DNA from 3 places in the Azospirillum argentinense genome. Region 3 is predicted to be linked to each of the others. Evidence: predicted binding sites of a transcription regulator. Region 3 holds the regulator's gene; each other region holds the start of a gene.
The links. Region 3 encodes LexA, which represses DNA repair genes until DNA is damaged. Its sites were predicted from a motif close to ATGTTCTANTTTGGTTC; they were not measured.
Positions count from the first base shown of each region.

Region 1 (4,338 bases), on a different replicon from region 3:
CCGTGGTCGGCGTGGCGCTGCTGATCGGCGTGACGACCGGCGCCGCCCTGGCCGCCATAGCGGTGAACGCGCTGCCGCTCGACTGGATGCCGGAACCGGGCGGTGCCGTCGATCCGGCGGCCTTGCTGCTGGCGGGAGCGGTCGGGCTTCTGGCGGCGCTGCTCTGCGCCGTGCCGCCGCTGGCCCGCGCCGCCGGGACCAGCCCCGCGGCGATCTGGCGGGGGGCGGCGGACGGCCTGTCCCAGCCGTTGGGGTGGCAGCCTCGTGGCGCCGTCGCGATGCTCGGGCTGGCGCTCGCCGGTCTGCTCGTTGCCTGGACGGGCATGCCACTCGCGGTCGCCGGCTTCCTGCTCCTCGCCGGGCTGGTCGCGGCGGGGTTCGCGTTGCTGGGGCGGGGGCTCGCCAGCATGGCACGCGGACTGGCGCGCGGACGGCGACCGGTGGTCCGGCTGGCCGTCGCCAACCTCGGGCGGCCCGGCGCGCCGACGGTTCCGGTGGCCGTGGCGCTGGGCATCGGCCTGACCCTGCTGGTGGCGGTCGGCGTGGTCGGACGGTCGGCCACCAGCCATGTCGTGGCGACGCTGCCGGCGCAGACGCCCTCCGTCGTCGTGCTGAACGTTCCCCCGCCGGACGGCATCGGCTTGAGCGAGCGCCTGTCCGCCCTGCCCGGCGTCGGACGGGTCGAGACGGCGCCCTTCCTGCACGCCCGGATCAGCCGTCTCAACGGCGGCGCCATCACCGAGGCGGACGCCCCGCGCTCCGTCGGCTGGGCGGTGCGCGGCGACCGCGGCCTGTCCTGGCGCGACCGCCCCGCCGCCACCGACCGGATCGTCGCGGGGAGTTGGTGGCCGGAGGGCTATACCGGCCCTCCGCTCGCCTCACTGGACGCGCAGGTGGCTCGCCGGCTGGGGCTGGCGGTGGGGGACAGTCTCACGCTGGCCCTGGCGAGCGGGCCGGTGACCGCGACGGTCGCCAACCTCCGGCGCATCGACTGGACGCGGCTCGACCTGGATTTTCCGGTGCTCCTCTCCCCCTTCCCCGAACCGCCGCCGCACAGCCTCGTCGCCGCCGTCTGGTCACCGCCCGAAGCGGTCCCCACAGTGGAAGAGGCGGTGGCGCAGGCAGTCCCGCAAGCCCCCACGATCCGCGTGTCGGCGGTGCTGGACACGCTCGGTTCGACCGTCCAAAGCGTGCGCGGGCTTCTCGACGGCCTGTCCGCCGTCGCCCTCGGCGCGGCGGCCGTGGTCCTTCTCGGCGCCATCGCCAGCAGCGCCCGGCGGCGGCTTCACGAGATGGCAATCCTGCACGCCCTCGGGGTCGGACGGCGTTCCATGGTCCAGGCGGTGGTGCTAGAGTTCGCCATCCTGGGCGCCGCGGTCGCCGCGGTCGCGGTGCCGCTCGGCTGGGTCGGCGGCGCGGCAGTGGTCGCCACCCTTGCCGACGGCGCGCCCCTGCCCGGAGGCGCTGTTCCCCTGGCCGCCTTCCTCGGCACCGTCGCCGCGATGGCGGCGGTCGGGGCCGTGCTGGTGGCTTGGCTGCCGCGACGGAACGTGATGCAGCGGTTGCGCAGCGGTGATCTCTCCGCCTGACCCGCCGGCCGGTCAGGCCATTTCCGCCGCCGGGATGATCGCGTCGGTCAGCAGGGCGTTGAGAAGGCCGACATGGCCGTCCGACCGCGCCGGCCGGCCGGGGTCGGAGGTGACGACGACGGTCAACCCCAGGCCGGGCACGAGATAAAGCATCTGCCCACCATAGCCGCGCGCGTAGGCGATGCGGTGCCCCTTCGCCTTGGCGAGGAACCAGCCGTACCCGTAGTCGTCGCCGGAGAAGGGGGAGCGCGTGCGCGGCACCCAGGAATCCCGCACCCAGGCGGCGCTGATGACCGGCTGCCCGTTCCACTGCCCGCCCTGCCGCCACAGCTCGCCGAAGCGGAAGAGGTCGAGCGGCGACAGCGCCATGTTGTTGCCGCCGAGATAGAAGCCCTGTGGGTCGCGCGTCCAGGACGGCACCTCGATCCCCAGCGGCTCGCCCAGCCAGTCCCGCGCCAGGGACAGCAGGCTGCGCCCCGACGCGCTGGACAGCGCCGCACCCAGCAAATGGTAGCTCCCGGTCGAGTAAAGCATCCGCGCGCCCGGCTCGGTGACGAAGGGACGGCGCAGCGCGTCGACAACCCAATTGCGGCTGTTGATCCAGCGGCCGTAGCCCGGCCCGGAGGTCGGCTCCAAACCGGCCTGCATGGTCAGAAGGTCGGCGATGGTGATCCGGCGCACCCGCGGATCGACGGCCGCCGGAACCAGCCCCGGCGCCGCCTCGGCAAGGGTGACATCGACGCCGCGCAGGACCCCGCGGTCGATGGCGATGCCGGCGAGCGAGGCGGCGATGGTCTTGGACACCGACTTGACGTTGACGGCGCGGTTCACCGCCGGCCCCCGAAAGGCCTCCGCCGACACCACCGCGCCGTTCCGCCCGATGACCAGCGCGTGGATCTGGTCGAGCCCCGCCGCCCGTTTGACCGCCCTGTCCAGCAAGGCCGGGTCGAACGCGGCCCCGGCCACGGGTTGGGCGGCAAGCAGCGGGCGCGCCAGGGCACAGCCGAGGGAGGCAACGGTGGCGGCGAGGACGGTACGGCGGCCGAGCCGGAACGGCGGATTGTTGGTCATCCCGGATATGTGGTCCCGCTTCGCTGCCATCCAAGATTGCCACAGAGCCCCTGATCGGACTTTGTCCCACCCAGCGCCGCACTCGCCGCTTGCCTCTCCACCTCATGAGAACATATTAAGAACACACAAGCAGCGTGGGATGGGACGATGGACGACGCCTTGATCGAGAAGCTCGGCATTTTGGCCGATGCGGCGAAATACGACGCCTCCTGCGCCTCGTCCGGCGCCAAGCCGCGCAGCGGCGGCAAGGAGGGGCTGGGCTCGACAACCGGCGCCGGCATCTGCCACGCCTACACGCCGGACGGGCGCTGCGTCTCGCTCCTGAAAATCCTGCTGACCAACCACTGCCTGTTCGACTGCGTGTACTGCATCAACCGGCGCTCCTCCAACGTCCGCCGCGCCCGCTTCACGGTGGCGGAGGTGGTGGACCTGACGCTGGGCTTCTACAAGCGCAACTGCATCGAGGGGCTGTTCCTGTCCTCCGGCATCATCCGCTCGCCGGACCACACGATGGAGCAGATGATGCTGGTGGCGCGGACGCTGCGGCGCGACCACGGCTTTGCCGGCTACATCCACCTGAAGACCATTCCCGAAGCCAGCCCCTGGCTGATCGAGCAGGCCGGGCTGTGGGCCGACCGTCTGTCGATCAACCTCGAACTTCCCACCGACCACAGCCTGAAGGCCTTCGCGCCGGAGAAGAACGGCGGCACCATCAAGGCGGTGATGGGGCAGGTCAACGAGCGCATCGTCGAGGCCAAGGAGGAACGCCGCCGCTTCTCCCCCGCCGGCCAGAGCACCCAGTTGATCGTCGGCGCCGACGACGCCACCGACCGCTCTGTCCTGGAGACCAGCGGCACGCTCTACCAGCGCTACGGGCTGCGCCGCGTCTATTATTCCGCCTTCAGCCCGATCCCGGAGGCCAGTTCGGTGCTGCCGGTCAAGCCGCCGCCGCTGCAACGGGAGAACCGGCTGTACCAGGCCGACTGGCTGCTGCGCTACTACGGCTTCACGGTGGAGGAGATCGCGTCCGGCGGCGAGGGTGGGATGCTCGACCTCGGCATTGACCCCAAGCTGGCCTGGGCGCTGAAGAACCGGGAGCGCTTCCCGGTCGACGTCAACCGCGCCGACCGCGAGATGCTGTTGCGGGTGCCGGGGCTGGGTGCGCGCGCCGTCGACAAGATCCTGTCGGCGCGCCGCCACACCCGCCTGCGCATGGAGGATCTGGGGAGGCTGTCGAGCGGGCTGCGCCGCGCCCGCCCCTTCCTGATCGCCGCCGATTACCATCCCGTGGGCGGGCTGACCGACCGGCTGGACCTGCGCCAGCGCTTGGTCACGCCGTCCAGTCAACTGAGCCTGTTCTGACGATGCACACGATCACCTTGCGGGAGGGGGCGGACCTCGACGGCTTCCGCCGGGCGGTGCGCCGCCTCGCCGCCGCCCGGACGGCGCCCGACGAGGTGCTGTGGAGCGTCGGCGCGCCGTCGCTGTTCGGCGACGAAGCCCCCGCTTCCGAAAACGGCGCCCCGGTCTTCCTGCCCCAGGCGGTCGGGCAACTGATCGAAACCGTCGTCTGCCACGGCGATCCGGAACGCTACGCCCTGCTCTACCGGCTGGTCTGGCGGGTGCTGAACGGTGAGCGGGCTCTGCTCGACCAGCACGCCGACCCGCTGGTGCACCG
Region 1 is NZ_CP007795.1:536,383-540,720, forward strand. Features, by position in the region: gene ABAZ39_RS24805 (ABC transporter permease) at 1-1,589, shown strand, start outside; gene ABAZ39_RS24810 (serine hydrolase domain-containing protein) at 1,602-2,660, opposite strand; gene ABAZ39_RS24815 (putative DNA modification/repair radical SAM protein) at 2,808-4,022, shown strand; gene ABAZ39_RS24820 (UdgX family uracil-DNA binding protein) at 4,025-4,338, shown strand, end outside.
Region 1: ABAZ39_RS24815 (putative DNA modification/repair radical SAM protein) is a predicted target of LexA. The motif match lies at 2,769-2,785, and genes of this name have one in related genera.

Region 2 (4,338 bases), 850 kb from region 3:
CCTGCCAATGGCTTTCCCAGACCGACCGGCGCTCCCGCGCCGCCCGGTAGCGCTCCAGCAGACGCTCCGGCCCGTTCGGCGACGTGGATGCGGCATCCCCCTTGCGGCCCCCTTGGGGAGTGCCGTGCGTGGTGTCCTTCATGGCCTCACTCCCCCAACAGGCGCTTGCGCAGCGGCACCAGCGCGCCGACGTCCAGCGCGCCCCGCCAGGACGTCTGGACCGTCCCCGCCCGTCCCCGGTTGCGCCGCTGGATCAGCGCCTCCGCGGCCTTGGCCGGGTCCTTCTCCTCCTCCGTCGCCGGAGCCGGGCCGGCGGCGGGCGGATCGCCGGCGGGTGAGGCCACGGGAGCGGAAGCCTCCACCGCCGGGGCGGCGGGTTCGGGAAGCGGGTCCGGAGGCGCATTCCACCAGGGCGTCGTGGCGGGAGCCGGCTCCGGGACCGCCACGGGCACCGGCGCCGGCTCGGGGGCGGGCGTCGGCGTGGGTTGAGGATCCGGCGCGGGCGCAGGCGGCGGCGCCGGCCGGGGCGCCTTGAACAGGTTCGCCATGGGCGAGGGGTCCTTGTCCGTGATGCGAAAACAGGCCCTTGCATGAAAGGGCGTCGGGAAGGCGGACGGGCCGGCGGCGGCGCGAATCAGGCCGCGGGGACGGGCCTCGCCAGATGCCGGTAGAGCTGCCAGGGCGTCACGATGCCGGGCGCGTGCAGCCCCAGCAGGCGCTTGATCGCCTCGACGCAGGTGAAGGGAGCCCAGGGGGCCGGACGATTCAGGCCGCGCCGCACCGTCGCCGGGGTCACCGCCATGCCCATCCCGTGGTACCAGCCCGGCAGGTCGAAGGCCGCGGGCAGATCGAGGACCGACACGTCGGTGAAGGACGAGAGCGGATCGACGATCACCCAGTGGCGCCCATCGTGCAGCAGCGCGAAGCAGTGGCAGAACCCCGGCTTCAGCAGACGCAGCCACCACAGCTCCGCCTCGCCCCGGAAGACCACCCAGACACGCGGCGCGTCCGCTCCCTCCCGGCAGGGCACCACTTGGCAGGACTCCACTTGGCAAGGCTGGGGCAGCGGCGTGCTCACTGAACGATGCCCTTCTCGCGCAGCACCGGGCGGAGCCGGTCGAACGCCTCCCGCCACAGGGTGTGGGCGCGCTGCTCGCGGTAACGCGCCGGGTCCGGCGCCATCAGGCGGCGCCCGTAATGGACCAGCACGTGCAGATGGTCGCGGATCAGCAGGCGACGGCGGTACAGCCGGTCCACCGCGCACAGCACGTCGCCGGGCTCGCACGGGCGCTGGATCAGCCCGCGACCGGCGGCGATGCGCGCGCCGGCGGCCTTGGCGTCCTGCGCCTGGACCGACCAGAACCACGCCTCCTCCGCGCTGCCGAACGGTTCCCCGGCGGCGTCGGACAGAACCATGAACGTGTTGCGGTGCTGGACCATGCGTGAGGTCTCCCTGGAAATTGCAGCTTCTGGGTTCGCGGGCGCAGCTTCGCTCTCGGGCGGAGCGCCGGATGGGCCGCGGCACGCGCGGCTGGCGAACACATGTTCACGTTATGTACTGATTAAAGTCCTTCGTCAAGGAAAATATGAATAGGTTCCTAGGGACGGGCTGGTTCGTTTATGTGATTATCCTCCCATGCTCAAACATGCGGACATTTGGCGGGCGATCGACCGCCTCGCGGCCCAGCACGGGCTGTCGGCTTCCGGACTCGCGCGGCGCGCGGGGCTGGACCCGACGACCTTCAACAAGAGCAAGCGGACCACCGGCGACGGCAAGCTCCGCTGGCCCTCGACGGAGAGCGTGTCCAAGGTTCTGGAGGCGACCGGCGCGTCGCTGTCGGAGTTCGTCAGCCTCGTCGGCGATGCCGCGGGCGCCGGCTCGCTCCAGCGGGTGCCGGTCATCGGCTATGCGCAGGCGGGCAACGCGGGTTTCTTCGACGACGCCGGCTTTCCCTCGGGTGTGGGCTGGGACGAGCTTCTGTTTCCCAGCATCGGAGATCCCCACGCCTACGCTCTGGAGATCGCCGGGGACAGCATGGACCCCGTCTACCGCGACGGCGACACCATCATCGTCTCGCCTGCCGCACAGATCCGGCGCAACGACCGTGTCGTCGTCCGCACCAAGGGCGGCGAGGTGATGGCGAAGCAACTCCTTCGCGAAACCGCCACCAAGATCGAGCTGATTTCCATCAACCGCGCCCACCCGGACCGCAGCATCCCGCGCGCCGAAGTCGCCTGGATGGCCCGCATCGTCTGGGCGAGCCAGTAAGCGTCAGCCCTGCGGCACTCTGTCCTAGGACAAATATCCCTTACTGCGTCATCGGAAGAGCTTATCGTCCGGCCATGACCGGACTCTGCGGAACGCCTCGGCGTTCATCCCTTCTGGAAGAGCTTGAACGCCGCCACGACGACGCACCGCCCCGCAGCGCGGTGCGGACGGCGCTTCTGGAGGGGGCGGAGCGTCACGCCGCCCTCGCCCGCGCCGCCGCTCTTCGCCTGCACGACCGGCTGGCCGCCGAGGCCCGCCGGGGCTCCGCGCAACGGCGCCGCTCCCTGCCCGCAGACCGCACGGGCGGCGATGCCTGGCTGTCCCGCCTCACCGGCGCACTGACTCACCACCGCAACGCCGCCAGCGCGCTGATCCGCGAAGGCAGTTGACTCGATCCGACCGTCAGGCGGCGGGAGAGGAGCCGGCACTGCCGGAGTCGGAGGACGTCCCCTCAGCGGCCACGGCAGTGGCGGGCGCGGTCCGCGCCTTCCTTGCGCGCGGTTTGCGAACCGGTGCCGCGGGGGACGGTGCGGCCGCCGGCTCGGCCGCGCCGTCCACGGTCAAAGACACGGATGGCGTCGGCGCCTCCGTCTTCGCCGTGGCCTTCTTCTCAGCGGCTTTCTCTGGGGCCTTCTCTGGGGCCTTGTCCCGGTCGACGGCCTTCTTCAGCACCTTGCTCTTTGAAAAGCCGGCCTCACGCAAGGCCGTCTTCAAATCCTCCCACGCCAAGCGGATTTCCGTCGCGAAGGCCCGCGCGTCGTCGTCACGGTGGGTGCGGAAATACTCCGCCGCCTCCCGCATCTGGGCCGGCAGGGTTTCCGCCCCGGCGCGCACCGCCTCGTTGCGCAGGCGGTTGTGGCGGTCGTCCAGATAGGTGAGGATCTCCGACAACTCCTCCGGCGTGCAGCTTTTCTGAAGCCTGTCGGTGACCACGGGCGCGGCCTTGTCGATCTTCCCGACCAGTTCCGACCGACCGCGCTTCAGGTCCGGATCGTAGACGGTGCGGATCACCTGGATCACGCGGCGGCGTTCGCGGAATTGCATCATCTCCCCCCCGACAGCGTCCTTCGACGGACCGATTCACCGCTTGGGAGGAATCATGCCGCGGAACCGGCCATCTATCAAGCCGGCTTTCGGGCCGCATACCGCCCGAAAACCGGCATTCCGAGTCAGCCGAAGCGGATCAGCGGAAGGCGAACTCCCAATAGAGCCCGCGCGCGCGCGCCGCCAGGGGGCCGGGTTGCAAGGCGCGCTCCTCGACGCGGGTGACCGGCACCACCTTCGCGTAATTGCCGGTCGAGAAGACCTCATCCGCCTCCAGCACGTCGCGGGGGCTCAGGGTGGCCTCCTCCACCGCCACGCCGTCGTCGCGCAGCAGGGCGATCACGCGCTGGCGGGTGATGCCGTTGAGGAAGGTCCCGTTGTGCACCGGCGTGCGCACCACCCCGTCCTTGGCGATGAACAGGTTGGCCGTCGCGAACTCCGCCACGCTGCCGATGGGGTCGAGCATGATGGCGTTGTCGAAGCCGCGCTCCCGCGCCTCCTTCAGCGCCAGCCCGGCGTTGGGGTAAAGGCAGGCGGCCTTGGCCTCGGTCGGCGCCATGTCCGGCACCGGGCGGCGGCGGCTGGACAGGCAGGCGGTGAAGCCCGCGACGCTGGGCAGCGGCGCCTCGTAGACCGACAGGACGAAGCGCGTGCTCTCGGCGTCGGGCGCGACGAATCCCTCCTCCGCGTAGAACATGGGCCGGATGTACAGCTCGGCCTCCTTGGGGAAGCGGCGGATGCCGTCCCAGCACAGCTCCTCGATCTCGCCGGCGGTCAGCATGGGGGCGAGGCCCATCACCTGGGCGGAGCGCACGACACGGGCACAGTGGCGGTCGAGGTCGGGGGCCACGCCCTGGAACGCGCGGGCGCCATCGAAGACGACCGAAGACAGCCAGAGCGCGTGAGTCATCGGGCCGACGATGGCGGGGTTCCCCGCGATCCATTCGCCCTGGATGTAGCTCAACGCCTGACCGGCCGTGCTGCCCATGATCTTCTCCCTTTTTGGCTTCGGGTTGGTTCTATCC
Region 2 is NZ_CP007793.1:2,513,897-2,518,234, forward strand. Features, by position in the region: gene ABAZ39_RS11790 (portal protein) at 1-142, opposite strand, end outside; gene ABAZ39_RS36655 (hypothetical protein) at 147-548, opposite strand; gene ABAZ39_RS11800 (hypothetical protein) at 635-1,078, opposite strand; gene ABAZ39_RS11805 (hypothetical protein) at 1,075-1,440, opposite strand; gene ABAZ39_RS11810 (S24 family peptidase) at 1,637-2,269, shown strand; gene ABAZ39_RS11815 (hypothetical protein) at 2,344-2,658, shown strand; gene ABAZ39_RS11820 (hypothetical protein) at 2,672-3,316, opposite strand; gene ABAZ39_RS11825 (branched-chain amino acid aminotransferase) at 3,453-4,301, opposite strand.
Region 2: ABAZ39_RS11810 (S24 family peptidase) is a predicted target of LexA. The motif match lies at 1,543-1,559, and genes of this name have one in related genera.

Region 3 (4,338 bases):
CCCGCGGCTCCGTCCTGATGCAGCCGGAAACGCTGGCGCTCATCCTCCAGGGCGGCTTCAAGAAGGGCGACGTCCTGTCGGTGGCCCGGCTGGCCGGCATCATGGGGGCCAAACGCACGCCGGACCTGATCCCGCTGTGCCACCCGCTGATGCTGACGTCGGTCAAGGTGGACCTGACCTGCGACCCCGAGCGCAACGCCGTGGACATCACCGCCACTTGCAAGCTCAGGGGCCAGACCGGCGTGGAGATGGAGGCGCTGACCGCCGTGTCGGTCGCCGCACTCACCGTCTACGACATGTGCAAGGCGGTGGACCGCGGCATGACCATCACCGAGGTGAAGCTGCTGCACAAGGCCGGTGGCAAGAGCGGCGAATGGGGGAGCGCGGTCTGATGCTACAGGTCGGTGAAGCCCGCGCCCGCATCCTCGCCGCCTTCACCGCCCTGCCGGCGGAGACGGTGCCGTTGCCCGACGCGCTGGGGCGCGTCCTGGCGGAGCCCGCCGTCGCTCGCCTGACCCAGCCGCCCTTCGCCGCCGCCGCCATGGACGGCTGGGCCGTCCGCGCCGCCGACATCGTCCGGGCGTCGGCGGAAGCTCCCGTCACGCTGCGCCGCATCGGCGAGTCCGCGGCCGGCCACGCCTTCGCCGGATCGCTCGGCGCGGGCGAGGCCGTGCGCATCTTCACCGGCGCCCCCCTGCCCGCCTGGGCCGACGCCGTGGTGATGCAGGAGGATTGCGAGGACGCCGGGGACCGCGTGCGCGTCGGGCGCGCCGTGCCTGTGGGCCGCTTCATCCGCCCTGCCGGCCTGGACTTCACCGCGGGAGAGGAGTTGCTTCCCAAGGGACGGCTGCTCACCGCCCGCGACGTCGCCCTGGCCGCCGCGGCCAACCTGCCTTGGCTGCGCGTCCACCGCCGACCGCGGGTCGCCGTGCTCGCCACCGGGGACGAGATCGCCCTGCCCGGCGATCCGCTGGGACCGAGCCAGATCGTCAGCTCCAACGCGCTCGGCCTCTGCGCGCTGGTCGCCAGCCAGGGCGGCGTCGCCCACAATCTCGGCGTGGCCAAGGACGATCCGGAGCATCTCGCCGCCATGGCCGCCGGGGCGGCCGGCTGCGACCTGCTGGTGACCACCGGCGGCGCCTCGCAAGGCGAGCACGATCATGTGCGCGACGTGCTGGGCGGGCTGTCGCTGGACTTCTACCGCGTCGCCATGAAGCCCGGCAAACCGTTGATTTTCGGGACGGCGAGCGGCGTGCCGCTGCTCGGCCTGCCCGGCAATCCGGTGTCCACCGGGGTGGCCGCCCTGCTGTTCCTGGTGCCCGTCCTTCGCCGTCTCCAGGGGTTGCCCGCCGAGAACACCACGCTCGCGGCGCGGCTCGGCGCGCCGCTAAAGGCCAACGACGACCGCACCGACTTCATGCGCGCCACCCTGTCCACCGGGACGGACGGCGAGCCCATCGCTACGCCCTTCCCGCGCCAGGACAGCGCGATGATGTCCCGGCTGGCCCGGGCCGACGCCCTGATCGTCCGCGAGCCGCAGGCAACCGCCGCCGCTGTGGGCGACCGCGTGACGGTGATCCCGCTGAGCGGCGGTGTCCTGTCGCTTTAATCCGTTCCGCACGGGAAATCCATTTGGGAGTCCTGTCCGTCGATTTGCGATTGATTTCATCCGTAGGGCTTGACGGGGGTTAAGAACCAAACTAGAACAAGATGGAACGTTTTGCTTTTGTTCCATATCTAGTGCGGAACCGGCCGGGAGGCACAAATGCTCACGCGCAAGCAGCATGAATTGCTGCTTTTCATCAACGAGCGGCTCGGACAGGGCGGTGTGTCCCCTTCCTTCGACGAAATGAAGGACGCTCTCAACCTGAAGTCCAAGTCGGGCATCCACCGCCTCATCACGGGGCTGGAGGAGCGCGGCTTCATCCGCCGCCTGCCCCACCGCGCCCGCGCGCTGGAGGTGCTGCGCCTGCCGGAGGGGCTGGAGACCGCCCGCACCCGGCCGCCGCGCGCCAAGTTCGAGCCCAACGTCATCAAGGGCGACTTCAGCTTCGCGGGACGTGAGGCGAACCCGGCGTCCGAATCCGTGCAGTTGCCGCTCTACGGCCGGATCGCCGCGGGCACGCCCATCGAGGCGTTGCGCGACGGTTCCGCCTTCGTGGACGTTCCCGCCGCCATGCTCGGCATGGGCGACCACTACGCGCTGGAAGTCGCCGGCGACTCCATGGTGGAGGCCGGCATCCTCGACCATGACACGGTGGTCATCCAGCGCTGCGACAGCGCGGACAATGGCTCGATCGTCGTCGCCCTGGTCGACGACGCCGAGGTCACGCTGAAGCGCCTGCGCCGCAAGGGCAACACCGTGGCGCTCGAACCCGCCAACGCCGCCTATGAGACCCGCATCTTCGGCGCCGACCGCGTTCGGGTGCAGGGCCGCCTCGTCGGTCTGGTGCGCAAGTACTGACGGCAGGACGCGCCGGGGCGGCGGCTCAGCGCGCCCCGGTCCTTCCATCGGTCAGCTTGCCGGCCGCCGTCCTTCCTCCCATTGTCCTTCCTCCCATCGTCCAAGGGCGGTCACCGCGCCAACCACGCACGCTTTCCACCCGGATGCCCTTGTCCGACAGGGTGAGCGTGTGCGCGCCCTCCCGCCGCAGTTGCCAACGGTCGATGACCAGCGGCGCCCGACACCCGCGCGACGGGGTCGCGGTCACCACCGCATCGGCCACCGCGCAATCCTGCGGCAAGGCATCCGGCTGGCGCAGCAGCGCTACCGTCTTTCCCTGCGCTCGATAAAGGCATCCCAGAGCGTCGCAGCGCAGCCGCCCGTCCAGGCTGACCCCGGCGAGCGGCCAGACATCCTGACCGGCTTTCTCCTCCGGCTTCTCCATGCCGTCGCGCCGCCTCCACGTGTTGGCGACCCGCCCGTCGCTGGCGGTGGACAGGCTGAGAATTCCGTCCGCGCCGCGCACGGCCATCAGTTTTCCGTCCTCCGACACCAGAATGTCGGGCCGCGGCGCGACGGCCGGGGCGAGCAGCCCGCCGGCCAAGGCCACCAGCCCCAGCCAGCGCCAGCGTCTTGTCCAGATGGCCAGCCACAGCCCGCCCAGCGTGACCGCCGCTATGGCGGCGTCCGGCATGGCCGGAAGGAACGCCGTCGCTCCGGGCAGCGCCGCGGTCCGCTCCGCCGTCTCGATGACCAGCCGGACGCCCCAGCTCATCGCCGTCACCGCCGGCCCCTCCAGCCCGAAGGGCAGCAGCAGGTAGGACAACAGGCTGAAGGGCATGATCCACACCGTCGTGATGGGAATCGCCACCATGTTGGACAGCACACCGTAAAAGGCGACCTGCTGGAAATGGTAGAGCCCGTAAGGCGTCGTCGCGACGGTCGCCACCACGCTGGAAAAGGCGATGCCGCCCAGCGCCATGGCGCCCTTGCCGAGCCAGCCCATGTCGCGCCGCCGCCGCACCACCCAGGGCGTGAAGCGTTCGAAGGCGGCGATCAGGGCGACGACCGCCGCGAAGGACATCTGGAAGCTCGGCCCCAGCATCCCCTCCGGGTCATAGAGGACGGTGACGATGCCGGCGAAGGCGACCAGCCGCATGCTGATCGGCGACCGATCGGCGATCACCGCTCCCATGACCAGACCGGTCATCAGCACCGACCGCAGCGTCGGCAAGGGCGCCCCCACCAGCAGCGTATAGAGGATGGCTGACAGGATGCCGGCCAGCGCCGCGATCTTCTTGATCGGCCAGCGCAGCGCCACCCAGGGAACCAGCGCCAGCAGCGCCCGCACCACCCAGAAGACGATCCCCGCGGCGATGCCCACATGCAGGCCGGAAATGGACAGGAGGTGCGCCAGACCGCTGTCGCGGAAGGCGTCCATCATCGGTCCCGGAATCGCCGCCGCGTCGCCGTTCAGCAGGGCGGCGGTGACGCTGGCCTCCGCGGAATCGCTCACGACGGCACGCACCCGCTCGGCGATGGCGGCGCGCGCCCGCTCAAAGGCCACCGTCACCCGGCGCCAGCCGTCGGGCGGCGGCGCCTCCTGGGCGACGGGGGCGCCCATGACGAAGCCGACCGCGCCGAAGCCTTCGAAATAGGCGCGCCGCTGCAGGTCGAAGGCTCCCGGCTCCGCCGGGGCGGCCGGCGGGTGGAGCATGGCGCGCAGCCGTACCACCGTCCCGGCCTCCGGCGGTGTCACCTTGGCCGGCAAATGCAGGCGGACCCGCTCCGGCGTCGCCTCCGGGGCCAGCCGCTCCACCATCGGTTCACCGATCATCAACCGCGTGCCGGTGGGCTGCCGTTCGATCGCCAGCACCCGCCCGGTGACCTGCACC
Region 3 is NZ_CP007793.1:1,667,998-1,672,335, forward strand. Features, by position in the region: gene moaC (cyclic pyranopterin monophosphate synthase MoaC) at 1-392, shown strand, start outside; gene ABAZ39_RS07945 (molybdopterin molybdotransferase MoeA) at 392-1,609, shown strand; gene lexA (transcriptional repressor LexA) at 1,766-2,464, shown strand; gene ABAZ39_RS07955 (ComEC/Rec2 family competence protein) at 2,490-4,338, opposite strand, start outside.